DNA from 4 places in the Alteromonas sp. R7 genome. Region 1 is predicted to be linked to each of the others. Evidence: predicted binding sites of a transcription regulator. Region 1 holds the regulator's gene; each other region holds the start of a gene.
The links. The regulator MetJ, encoded in region 1, represses methionine synthesis genes. The targets are predictions, from matches to a motif close to TAGACGTCTAGACGTCTA.
Positions count from the first base shown of each region.

Region 2: msrA (peptide-methionine (S)-S-oxide reductase MsrA) is a predicted target of MetJ. The motif match lies at 2,264-2,281, and genes of this name have one in related genera.
Region 3: serA (phosphoglycerate dehydrogenase) is a predicted target of MetJ. The motif match lies at 1,507-1,524, and genes of this name have one in related genera.
Region 4: metK (methionine adenosyltransferase) is a predicted target of MetJ. The motif match lies at 1,264-1,281, and genes of this name have one in related genera.

Region 1 is NZ_JBVTQX010000005.1:128,712-131,988, forward strand. Features, by position in the region: gene AC0J2X_RS09845 (malic enzyme-like NAD(P)-binding protein) at 433-1,668, shown strand; gene metJ (met regulon transcriptional regulator MetJ) at 1,830-2,162, opposite strand; gene metF (methylenetetrahydrofolate reductase) at 2,324-3,211, shown strand.
Region 2 is NZ_JBVTQX010000013.1:8,752-12,028, reverse strand. Features, by position in the region: gene AC0J2X_RS17715 (metallophosphoesterase family protein) at 1-158, opposite strand, end outside; gene AC0J2X_RS17710 (hypothetical protein) at 430-1,551, shown strand; gene msrA (peptide-methionine (S)-S-oxide reductase MsrA) at 1,641-2,186, opposite strand; gene AC0J2X_RS17700 (thiol-disulfide oxidoreductase DCC family protein) at 2,411-2,806, shown strand; gene AC0J2X_RS17695 (SDR family NAD(P)-dependent oxidoreductase) at 2,796-3,277, shown strand, end outside.
Region 3 is NZ_JBVTQX010000001.1:275,732-279,008, reverse strand. Features, by position in the region: gene AC0J2X_RS01220 (5-formyltetrahydrofolate cyclo-ligase) at 65-685, shown strand; gene rpiA (ribose-5-phosphate isomerase RpiA) at 776-1,432, shown strand; gene serA (phosphoglycerate dehydrogenase) at 1,781-3,010, shown strand; gene AC0J2X_RS01205 (DUF481 domain-containing protein) at 3,138-3,277, opposite strand, start outside.
Region 4 is NZ_JBVTQX010000002.1:356,127-359,403, reverse strand. Features, by position in the region: gene metK (methionine adenosyltransferase) at 48-1,193, opposite strand; gene tkt (transketolase) at 1,621-3,277, shown strand, end outside.

The DNA of each region.
Region 1 (3,277 bases):
TAATTAGTACGCCTAACCTACATTGGTATATGAGAATTCTGATCAGATATGTACACAGTGATTGGCTGTGTTAGAGTTGCGATCGGCACTTTGATAGTGAGCATTAATTCTGTGAATAATGCATTGCTTTCAAGACTTATGGCGCTTTTGGGTACATAAACCAGAGGCTTGTATCCATTAAGGTATGTGAACAAAATCAGTAAAGGTTAACGCCTAGTCTGCTTTTCCACATGCCACCTTGGGGCCTATTGATGATTGCTGTAAAACAAAGATCAACAAGCCCTAGTGCTAACAACTATTTATAATCACTTTTGTCATTACTTGGTTGTAACGCGCTTACGTTTATCTACCTATAACTATAACGACAATAAAATAGCTACAGAGCGTGAACGAAAACACCGATGAACCCTACATCTAAGGATACCTTTTTACATGTCAGATTTTAGACAACGCGCACTCGACTATCACGCCAAACCCACACCTGGAAAAATCCGCGTAGAGTTATCTAAGCCAGCAGACAGCGTCGATGACCTTGCTCTTGCCTACAGCCCAGGCGTTGCCGAGCCGGTCAGAGAAATTGCTGAAGATGCAGATAACGCCTATAAGTACACGGGTAAAGGAAACCTGGTTGCCGTTATCAGTAACGGAACCGCAATTTTAGGGTTGGGTAACCTAGGCCCACTGGCATCGAAACCTGTTATGGAAGGTAAAGCCCTTCTGTTTAAACGCTTTGCTGGCCTGGATGCCATTGACATTGAAGTGAAGCATCGTACGACCGAAGAGTTCATTAATACGGTAGCGAATATCGCTGACACATTTGGCGGCATTAACTTAGAAGACATTAAAGCGCCTGAATGCTTTGAGATTGAACAAGAGCTAATTAAGCGCTGTAAAATTCCGGTATTTCATGATGATCAGCACGGTACCGCTATTGTAACTGCAGCGGGCATGCTTAATGCTCTGGAAATTCAGGGTAAAAGCATAGAGAGCGCTAAAATTGTGTGTATGGGTGCCGGTGCAGCAGCGGTCGCTTGTATGGAACTGCTTATAAAGTGTGGTGCCCAGCGTGAGCGTATTTATATGCTAGACAGAAAAGGCGTTATCCATACTCGTCGCGAAGACTTAACTGAGCACAAAAAGCTATTTGCTAACAATACTGACAAGCGTACGCTTGAAGATGTAATGGAAGGCGCGGATATTTTTGTTGGTGTGTCAGGACCGGATGTTTTACCACCAGAAACACTGGCCTTGATGGCTGAAAACCCAATTGTATTTGCATGTTCTAACCCAGACCCTGAGATAAAGCCTGAACTTGCTCACGAAGTACGTAAAGATCTTATTATGGCTACCGGACGCTCGGACTACCCTAACCAGGTTAACAACGTACTGTGTTTCCCGTTTATTTTCCGTGGAGCACTAGATGTTCGTGCAACGGCCATTAACGATGAAATGAAAGTAGCGGCAGTAGAAGCCCTTCGTGCTATCACGAAGGAGCCTGTACCAGAAGAAGTACTAGCTGCCAGTAAGAGTACTAGTCTGACATTTGGTAAGGAGTACATTATTCCTAAACCTATGGACCCGCGTTTATGCGAGCGTATTGCTACCGCCGTATCTAAGGCTGCGATTGAATCTGGCGTTGCACGCGTGCCTGAAAGCCCAGAAGAATAAAATTCTGGCGCATAAGGCAAAAAATGGAGGGGCTAGTGCTCAACCTTTATTTGCTAAAAAGTGCGCTTCGAGAATACAAGTACATAAAAACGGCGCCGTGTTGTAGGTTATCAATTAGCAATAACTTACAACAAAGCGCCGTTTCTCTTTAATACCAAATATCAGTCGTCTTCCGACACATCGTTTTCGAAGCTTGGATCAATGCCCATTTCTTCCATAATGCGTCTTGCTTCAGCCGGTACGCGATTGGGATTGTCTTTGCGCAGGTCATCATCGTTAGGCAATGGTTGACCGGTAAACGCATGCAAAAATGCTTCGCACAACAGTTCTGAATTAGTGGCGTGACGCAGATTATTGATTTGGCGGCGAGTACGCTCATCAGTAAGCGCCTTAAGCACATTAATAGGTATAGAGACAGTGACTTTCTTTACCTGTTCGCTCTTCTTGCCATGCTCTGCGTAGGGGTGAATATATTTACCGTTCCATTCTGCCATTGTACTAACTCGGTCTACTCTTTTTTATGTTATGAAGAGAAATTCTAAACAAGTTCACGAAAAGGTCAATTGAGCAGTGTAAACCTCTTGACGTCTAGACATATATTCTTTAATTTAGACGTCTAAACGTCTATAAGAATACATTTTTGAGAGAAAAAGCCATGGTTTCTTACGCACAAGGTATCGATGCATTAAACCAGTCCCTGTCGGAACTGCGTGATATTGATGTATCTTTTGAATTCTTTCCGCCTAAAACGGAAGCCATGGAACAGACCCTGTGGAAGTCAGTTGAACGTCTAGCGCCACTAAAGCCAAGCTACATGTCGGTAACCTACGGCGCGAATAGCGGTGAGCGTGACAGAACCCACGACGTTGTAAAACGCATTCAGCAGCAAACCGGTGTCGCGGCGGTTCCTCACTTGACCTGTGTTGATGCTAGCCGTGATGAGCTTAAGCAAATTGCAAAAGACTACTGGGACTCAGGTATTCGCCGTATTGTTGCGCTTCGTGGCGATTTACCGCCAGGAGTAGAAAAGACAGAGATGTATGCCTCTGATCTTGTTGCCTTGCTAAAAGACGTTGCCGATTTTGATATTTCTGTTGCTGCCTATCCAGAGAAGCACCCTGAAGCACCAAATGCGCAGTTTGATTTACTAAACCTTAAGCGCAAAGCAGAAGCAGGTGCCACAGAAGCGATAACCCAGTTCTTTTTCGATACGAGTGTGTACCTTCGATTTAGAGACCGTGCAGCCGCAGCGGGTGTCGACTTAGATATCGTTCCGGGTATTTTGCCGGTAACCAACTACCAAACACTGGTGAAATTTGCGGGGTTCACAAATGTTCATGTGCCGGGATGGTTACACAAAATGTTCGACGGCCTTGATGCCGACGACCAAGCTACCCGTAATCTTATAGGCGCTAACATTGCTATGGACCAAGTTAAAGTACTCGCTAAAGAAGGGGTAAAACACTTCCATTTCTATACGTTGAACCGTAGTGAATTAAGCTACGCCATCTGCCACATGCTCGGCGTGCGTTCAGGCGCTTAATACATACGACAATCAAGACCGTGCTTAAGTTTTTTAACGAAGCACTCCACAAAAGGCGCAGTCAAT
Region 2 (3,277 bases), on a different contig from region 1:
CCTACGCGTATGGTTTCGCGTTGACAATTGCCGCTGACGACGACTTCATTTGCAGATAGATTTAGCGCAGGTGAATCGGCGTTACTGGTTACTACCCAAATATGACATTCTGTAGATGTCACCTTTCTTACTATTGGACCTGCAATAACTTGGGGCAAGTGCTGCGTAGAAATGACGCTCTCCTTTAATTTTCGTCAATATTAATACACGTAAGTGTGTTAACTAAATATGCTGCACATTAATTGAAAACATGATGACAGCACGACTATTTAACGTTGCCAAATCATATATGTACTCAGCAAACCTGATGTCTATCGCATAACCTTACTCTTTTTTGTGAATAAACGGTATGCTCGATATACTCCCTTACAATTTTTTCAGTTTTACCTTTTGCTCTCGTCTTAATAAACGGAGAGAGGACTTCACACTATGCTAAAATATTTAACCAGTGCTGTGCTAACCACTTTACTGATAAGCGCCTGTAGCGAGCCGAAAGACGTTGTTATTACTCCTGAACCTCAAGACTTAACAGAAGTCACTGTGGGTAAATGGATCCTTGATGAAAAAGGCAACGTTATGTTTGATCCTCAAACCTCAGGGTTAGTGGTGCTAGACGGTCAACTTGTCACTATCGCAGATGCTAGCGCTGATACCACTCAACAGTTGAAACTTCATAGCATTTCACCAGATACCGCAACGCTGAGGGCATCGAGCGAACGCTTTTCATTTTCCAACACCGTGCGCCGAAGCTGTTTTTATAGCTATTTGAGTGAGCAGCCTGATTTAGAAGCGCTAGCCGTAGACCCCAGAGATACTAACGTAATTTATACGGTTACCGAAGATGCTACCCGTACCGGCGCATTAAGCCCTCGCTGTGAATCCAAATACGAGGAAACAGGGTCAACAGATTACCCTACCTTGTTGGTAAAATTGACACGAAAAGATAATGGCTCGGTTGAAATGTCGGATGTGCGACCTCTTCAGTTTCCCAACGATTTTGAAGTAGGTAATTTTCCTAACGACGGCATTGAAGGGTTGACGATGGCTGAAGACGGCACGTTATATCTGGCGCTAGAGAAAGATAAAGCAGGACAGCCAAGAATTTTTACATTGGCTGTTGATGAAGACTTTTTCTCGTCGAATGATTTTGCCACAGTGAGCGAGCCTAACCTTCAACTTCCTTCGTTTACTTCAGGTAATCATCCTATCAATGGACTGGCGTTATATACTCATTCAACGGGCGCATCCTATTTGTTTGGCGCAGCAAGAAACGACAATGAAGTGTGGGTAATTGATGTGAGTGGCAGTAAGCCAACAAAGCGTATCCCTATTACTTTCGACGTTGCCGGAGACCAGAATTGCGAACAGTACACAATGGATAATTCGTCGATGGAAGGATTAGTGACCATTGAAAATACCTTGTGGATCATCAACGACCCTTGGGAGAAAAACTACCTTAAAAACGCGACGTGTGAAGCGCATAAGAAGCGTTATGAAGACTTAGCGCCTTTATTATTTCCACTAGAAATTAACAGCGTTTGGTTTGAATAATAAGAAAACGAATAGATTGAAAAACAAAAGGGTTGCTTTTAAGCAACCCTTTTTATTGTTGGCTAACGCTATTAATATCGCTGTTTTATTTATGCGTCGCTGCGAAGTCGAGAAGCGAAGGTTTTTTTGAACTTCGCAAGTTTAGGTGCCACCACCATAGAGCAATACTGGTTTTGTGGATTATTTTTGAAGTAATCTTGGTGGTAGTCTTCGGCGTCGTAGTAGTTATTTACTGCTACTATTTCAGTCACTACGGGATCGGGCCAAATCTCTTCTTCTGTGATTTCTGCGATAATTTTTTCTGCTTCAGCTTTTTGTGTATCGTCGTGATAGAAAACCGCGCTGCGATACTGTGTGCCTACATCGTTACCCTGTCTGTTAAGCTGTGTAGGGTTATGCAGCGCAAAGAAAATTTCTAGTATCTCTCGGTAGCTAATGCTGTCGGCATCAAACGTCACTTGTACCACTTCAGCATGGCCAGTATTTCCTTTGCATACCTCTTCATAGGTTGGATCGGCCTTTTCGCCTCCAGCATAGCCAGAAATTGCTTTTTCCACGCCTTCAACGCTATTAAACGCTGATTCGATACACCAAAAGCATCCGCCTGCCAACGTGGCGACTTGTAAATTTGCCATAGTAAAAACCTCTCTTAATCTTTGTCTGTAGTGTGGGTGCGGGTAGGTCACAACACAAGTCATCCAAGCGTGTTTTTTTATCGTATAAACGAATATTAAATAAGAATAATGTGCGAGCTGAGTGAAAGGTTTTAACATGTGAGGCTAGCTGCTTTCCTTCAAGCAGTTTGCAACTGATAAGAATGCGTATAAACGTGTTCAAAATTTGGCAGAGGTATTCAGTCGTGATTATTTTCTATGACGGGTATTGTCCGTTGTGTATCGCTGAAATGCGTCATTTAAGAAAAAGAGACAAGCACAACAAATTAAAATTGGTAGATATTCAGGCCCCCGATTTTTCGAACCGTTATCCAACCATGGATTGGCATGCACTCAATGCAAGAATTCACGGACTTCGTGAAGACGGGACGTTGATAACTGGCCTTGATGTCACTCATGAAGCATGGAAAGCCGTGGGCATGGGTTGGCTATATGCACCGCTTCGCTGGCCTGTTATTCGTCATGTAGCCGATGCTTTCTACAATGTATTCGCAAAGCATAGATACACCATTTCATACCTGTTAACAGGTAAAAAACGCCAGTGCGATCGCTGCATACCAGGAGAAGCCAGTGAAAAATAACGTCCTTATAGTGGGCGCGTCGGGCGGTATTGCGTCTGCGCTTATTGAGCAATATAGCAGTGATGGTGCTAGGGTGTTTGCGGTTAGTCGCGCCCCTTTATCTGACACCAATCATTCTGGGGATGTTACCTATCATCAGCTGGCCGAACAGGACGATAGGCACATTAGCGAATTTGTTGAACAGCTGGCTGAACAGCAGGTTGTGTTAACTACGGTAGTTATCACAACAGGCTTTCTACACCGCGAAAGCGATGGCATTCATCCTGAGAAACGTTTGGAAGATGTCAGCGAGCAGGCCTTAGCGGCTTATTTTTCGACTAACAGCATTATTCCCGCAATGTGGCTCAAGCATTTGGTGAATATTATGAGTAAAGAAGGCTCAACCCTTGTTTGCTTAAGCGCGAGAGTAGGGAGTATTTCAGACAATGGACTTGGCGGGTGGTACGGCTACCGCGCGTCGAAAGCGGCGCT
Region 3 (3,277 bases), on a different contig from region 1:
AGCAATGAAACCAACGCTGATTGCGCCGTCGCAAACCATACAAACAAGCGTTTCTAATGAAGACATGCAGGCCCGCGCTCAGCTTAGAAAAAAGCTTCGCGAGGCACGCCGAGGGTTAACTAACCAGCAACATACGGACGCCGCTAAGCGCATTGCTTCACGACTACGTACACTGCCCTTTCTTGATAACAGCACGACCATAGCCGGATATTTGGTTAACGATGGCGAGGTCAATTTAACCTATTTTATCGAGTCTATTTGGCAGTCTTCACATGATAAAAAATTCGCTCTACCTGTATTACACCCCGTATGTAAAGGACATTTGTTATTTTTGTCTTATACCCAGCACTCTCAATTGGTGAAGAATAAGTACAACATTGAAGAGCCAGTATTGTCGTGTGAAAACGTCGTTCCTGTTAGGCAATGCGACGTTATTCTTATGCCGCTTGTAGGGTTTGATGTAAACGGCAATCGCCTGGGTATGGGGGGCGGCTACTACGACCGAACTTTGAGTTTTACCCAACGCGCGCCAGATTCACATTCATTTTCGGTTAGTAAAACGCCTAAGTTAGTGGGTATTGCCCACGACATTCAAGAAGTAGATGCTCTGCCCGTTGCACCATGGGATGTCCCCCTTGATGCCATCGTGACGCCCTCGCGCACACTGCAATTCACTAAACCGTGATAGTCATTATAACAAATTGAACATACGAACTTGTGGGTTCACGTGCGCTTATAAGTTACACTTGCGAACACAATAAGTCGGAGAATGACAATGGATCAGAACGCAAAAAAACAAGCCGTAGCCAAAGCAGCCATCGAATATGTTGAAGCAGACAGCATTGTCGGTGTGGGTACAGGTTCTACCGTAAATTTCTTTATTGAAGAACTCGGTAAAATTAAACACAAAATTGAAGGTGCAGTATCAAGTTCAGAAGCCTCTACCGAGCGTTTAAAAGCCTTAGGCATTGAGGTATTCGAGTTAAACGAAGTCAGCAATCTATCGGTTTATATCGACGGTGCCGATGAAGTGACCGAACACAAGCATATGATTAAAGGCGGAGGCGCAGCACTCACTCGCGAGAAAATTGTAGCCGGTGCGGCGACCACGTTTGTGTGTATTGTTGATGAAAGCAAGCGCGTTCCTGTGTTGGGCTCGTTCCCCCTTCCCGTTGAAGTTATTCCCATGGCTCGCTCTTTCGTAGCACGAGAGCTAATAAAGCTTGGTGGCGATCCTGAATATAGACAAGGTGTTGTCACCGATAACGGCAACGTTATTTTAGATGTTCACAACCTTGAGATTCTGAATCCTCGTGAGCTAGAACAAAAAATAAATAATATTCCTGGCGTGGTCACGAACGGCATTTTCGCACTACGAGGCGCGGACATAGTGCTAAGTGCTACAGATAGTGGTGTTGAAACCTTTAAGTGATAACTGAGTAAGACGTATAGTGCGGTGAAAAGCTATACAAAATACTACTTTCAACTTAACGCGTTTTCTGTTAGTTTCCGTTTAGACGTCTAGATGTCCTTAAAAGAAGTTCACTAAGCGTCTCAACTTTTACGTTAGTTAAGGCCAATTCCTTAACAACGAAAGCAATCAACGTGATTATAAAAGCTTGGTAGCAATAACGCCCAAGCAAGGCTTTCAGAGCTGCAAAGCGATGTCGTTGTAGCCCAGGTTACACACAGCTTTGTGTTTAATACTGGCAGGTTTCTGAGAGTCTTGGATTGGCGGTGCAAGCAAACCAAAATTACATCAGTGAGAGATAGCGAGTTCATGAGCAAAGTTTCATTAGAGAAGGATAAGATCCGAATTTTGTTGTTGGAAGGTGTTCACCAAAGTGCTTTGGAGACACTAAAAAGCAATGGGTATAGCAACATTGAATTTCTCAAAACCTCTCTTCCTGAAGACGAGTTAATTGAGAAAATTAAAGACGCCCACTTTGTTGGTATTCGCTCGCGTACTCAAATTACAGAGAAGGTAGTTGAAGCAGCACAAAAGCTTGTGGCTATCGGTTGTTTCTGTATTGGCACCAACCAAGTTGATCTTGAAGCCACCCAACGCCGCGGCATTCCCGTGTTTAACGCGCCATTTTCTAACACTCGTTCGGTTGCAGAACTTGTACTTGGCCAAATTATCCTTTTACTTCGCCAGGTGCCGAGTAAAAATGCCAAGGCTCACCGCGGTGAGTGGGAAAAAACGGCAGTCGGCTCATATGAAGCCCGTGGTAAGACACTTGGTATCATTGGTTATGGTCATATAGGCACACAGCTGAGTATTCTTGCTGAACACCTAGGTATGCGCGTTCAATTTTTCGATATCGAAGACAAGCTTGTGCTAGGTAATTCTGCCCAAGTAAAATCGCTTGAAAAGCTGCTTAATACCTCTGACGTTGTTTCACTTCACGTTCCTGAAACACCACAAACTCAAGATATGATTGGTGAAAAAGAGCTGTCTCAAATGAAGAAAGGCAGCATTTTGATTAACGCGTCTCGCGGTACTGTGGTAGATATCGATGCGCTTGCGAAGGCATTGGAAAGCGGCCAACTAAACGGCGCTGCTATTGATGTATTCCCGGTTGAGCCTAAATCTAATACTGAAGAATTCGAGTCGCCGCTTCGCGCGTTCGATAATGTCATTCTGACCCCGCATGTGGGCGGCAGCACGCAAGAAGCGCAAGAAAATATTGGTATTGAAGTGGCGGGTAAACTCGCGAAGTACAGCGACAACGGTTCAACGCTGTCAGCCGTTAACTTCCCTGAAGTGTCACTGCCAGAACATACTGGTCGTTCACGCCTACTTCACGTACACAAAAACCAGCCAGGTATTCTTACTCAGATTAACCAAGCGTTTGCAGAAAAAGGCATCAACATCGAAGCCCAGTACCTACAAACTAACGCAGAAATTGGTTATGTAGTAGTTGATGTTAAAGAAGACCGTGGTTATGAGGCACTTGCAGAGCTTCAGCAAATTGATGGCACAATTAAGACACGTATTCTTCACTAAGAAGAGTTGTTTTAAGACTAAATAAAAAACGCTGCACAATGTGCAGCGTTTTTTTATGCCTGTGATTTTACTTCAATGCGTTGAAGTGCCCAGCCCTACTTCGGTGCGCTGAGCATATAAGGTTAGCTTAGAAGAAGTTGTAAACTAAGCTAACTGCAGTTTCTGTGTCTAGTTTTTCAACGTCGTCGTCAACATTGGTGTTGTGATCAAGTTTGAAAGAAAGACGCATTGAAAGGTTACCGCTGATTGTAGCTGTAAGTGCAGACT
Region 4 (3,277 bases), on a different contig from region 1:
TTATAAAAACTGAGCGGCGTATTTAAAAGCGTTATTTGGTTATCGAATTAAATCGATGCTTTTAACGCTTCTGCTTTATCTGTTGCTTCCCATGGGAATTCGTCACGACCAAAGTGACCGTACGCAGCCGTTGGGCGATAAATAGGGCGCTCAAGGTCTAGCATTTGAATAAGTCCATACGGGCGTAGGTCGAAATGTTCACGGACCAGTGCCACTAATGTTTTCTCATCTACCACACCTGTACCGAAGGTATCGATGCTGATAGACGTTGGCTCTGCCACACCGATTGCATAAGACACTTGGATTTCGCAACGCTTAGCAAGTCCTGCTGCAACAATGTTCTTAGCAACGTAACGACCCGCGTATGCTGCACTGCGGTCTACTTTTGATGGATCTTTACCAGAGAACGCGCCACCACCGTGACGGGCCATACCACCGTAAGTATCAACAATGATTTTACGACCTGTTAAGCCACAGTCGCCCATTGGACCACCGATAACGAATCGTCCCGTTGGGTTAATGTGAAAGCGTGTATTTCCATCAATCCATTCACTAGGCAGCACTGGCTTAATAATTTCTTCCATTACCGCTTCGCGAACTGTTTCAGTGCTTACTGAATCGCAGTGCTGGGTTGAAAGCACAACCGCGTCGATGCCAACAGGCTTGTCGTTTTCATATTTGAAAGTAATTTGGCTTTTCGCATCTGGGCGTAACCAGTCTAGCTTACCAGATTTACGCACTTCGGCTTGTTTTTGAACAAGGCGGTGAGAGTACGTGATTGGCGCAGGCATTAGTACGTCAGTTTCGTCGCTAGCGTAGCCAAACATTAGACCTTGGTCACCCGCACCTTGTTCTTCAAGGCTTGCGCGATCAACACCTTGATTGATGTCAGGTGACTGTTTGCCAATAGCATTTAATACCGCACATGAATCAGCGTCGAAGCCCATATCTGAGTGCGTGTAGCCAATTTCTTTAACTGTTTTTCGGGTAAGCTCTTCAATATCTACCCATGCAGAGGTAGTTACTTCACCACCCACTAAAACCATACCGGTTTTTACATACGTTTCGCAGGCCACCCGAGCGCGAGGATCTTGTTCTAAAATAGCGTCAAGAACCGCATCTGAGATCTGATCAGCAATTTTGTCCGGATGTCCTTCAGACACTGACTCGGATGTGAATAAATGCGTGGCCATAAATGCTCCGTAAGCGTTAAATTATCAAAATAGTCGTATATTGTACTAAAACAAGTTATAAATACCAGTCTTTACTTCTAGACGTCTAAAAGTCTCTTCGTTACGAATAGTTGACACAACCCGATCACTTATAGGGTTATTCAGGTCGTAATTGTCGAAGTTAATGATGTATTTGTAAAACTAGGCGTCAGATATAACTGTTTTTGCTGTAATGGGAATACGTGATGGTCAGGGTATAGACCATTTTTTACTATGACTTTCGCTATTGGCAATGAAAACCCATTGAACTGAAAGGTGGCATAGGTAAGAATAACGCCACATTCATTCGTATAAAGAAGTAGAGCGAACGCCTTACCTCTACGCTCGTCTAGCTTGCCTAGCCCGCTAAGATACGAAACAAAAGATACAAAATAAATCAGGAGACAACATGCCCTCTCGTCGTGAACTCGCCAATGCAATCCGTGCATTAAGCATGGATGCCGTTCAACAAGCTAAATCTGGTCACCCAGGTGCCCCAATGGGGATGGCTGATATCGCACAGGTACTATGGGGTGATTTCTTATCACACAACCCTGCAAACCCATCTTGGGCTAACCGCGATCGCTTTGTGCTTTCAAATGGTCACGGCTCGATGCTGTTGTACTCTCTTCTTCACCTATCAGGCTACGAACTGCCAATTGAAGAGTTAAAGAACTTCCGCCAATTGCATTCAAAAACGCCAGGTCACCCAGAGTACGGTTATGCGCCAGGTGTTGAAACGACCACTGGCCCACTAGGCCAAGGTATCAGTAATGCTGTGGGTATGGCGCTTGCCGAGAAAGTGCTAGCGGCACAATTCAACAAAGATGGTCACACTATTGTTGACCACCACACCTACGCATTCCTAGGCGACGGCTGCTTAATGGAAGGTATCTCACACGAGACATGTTCATTAGCCGGTACACTAGGCCTTGGTAAGCTTATCGCGTTTTGGGATGACAACGGCATTTCAATTGATGGTGAAGTGGAAGGTTGGTTCACCGACGATACACCTGCACGCTTTAAGAGCTACGGTTGGGAAGTGATCGATGGCGTTGACGGTCACGATGCAGAGCAAGTGAAAGCCGCCATTGAAAAGGCACAGGCGAATACTGCGCAGCCTACGCTTATTTGTTGTAAAACCACCATTGGTTTCGGTTCGCCTAATAAAGAAGGTACCGAGTCTTGTCACGGTGCACCACTAGGTGAAGATGAAATTGTCGCTACTCGCGAGAAGCTTGGCTGGAGCCATGGCGCGTTCGAAATTCCTGACGATATTTACGCGGGTTGGGATGGAAAAGAGAAAGGCTCAAAAGCGGAAAGCGCGTGGAATGACGCTTTCGCAGCATACGAAGCCGCCTACCCAGAGCTTGCAGCAGAATTCAAACGCCGTGTAAATGGCGAACTGCCAGCAGATTTCAGCGACAAAGCAGACGCTATCATTGCTGAACTTCAAGCTAACCCACAAAATATCGCGTCACGTAAAGCGTCACAAAATGCACTGAATGCGTTTGGTCCGCTACTTCCTGAACTATTAGGCGGCTCTGCTGACCTTGCAGGTTCTAACCTTACTATTTGGGAAGGCAGCAAAGGCGTTGAAGCGAACGATGCGTCAGGTAACTACATTTATTACGGTGTACGTGAATTTGGTATGTCTGCCATGATGAATGGTATTGCCCTTCACGGTGGCTTTAAGGCATACGGTGCAACCTTCCTAATGTTTATGGAATATGCACGCAACGCGGTACGTATGGCAGCGCTAATGAAGCAGCCTGCAATTTTCGTTTACACCCACGATTCAATTGGTCTAGGTGAAGACGGCCCAACTCACCAGCCAGTAGAGCAGGTGGTAGCGCTACGAGCAACGCCTAACCTTGATAACTGGCGTCCTTGTGATCAGGTTGAGTCTGCTGTGTCGTGGAAGTCTGCTATTGAGCGCACTGACGGCCCAACAACGCTGATCTTCACACGTCAAGGCTTAGCGCAGCAAGAGCGAACGGCTGACCAAGTGGCTAACATTGCCAAAGGCGGTTACGTACTTAAAGACTGTGAAGGTACGCCAGAGC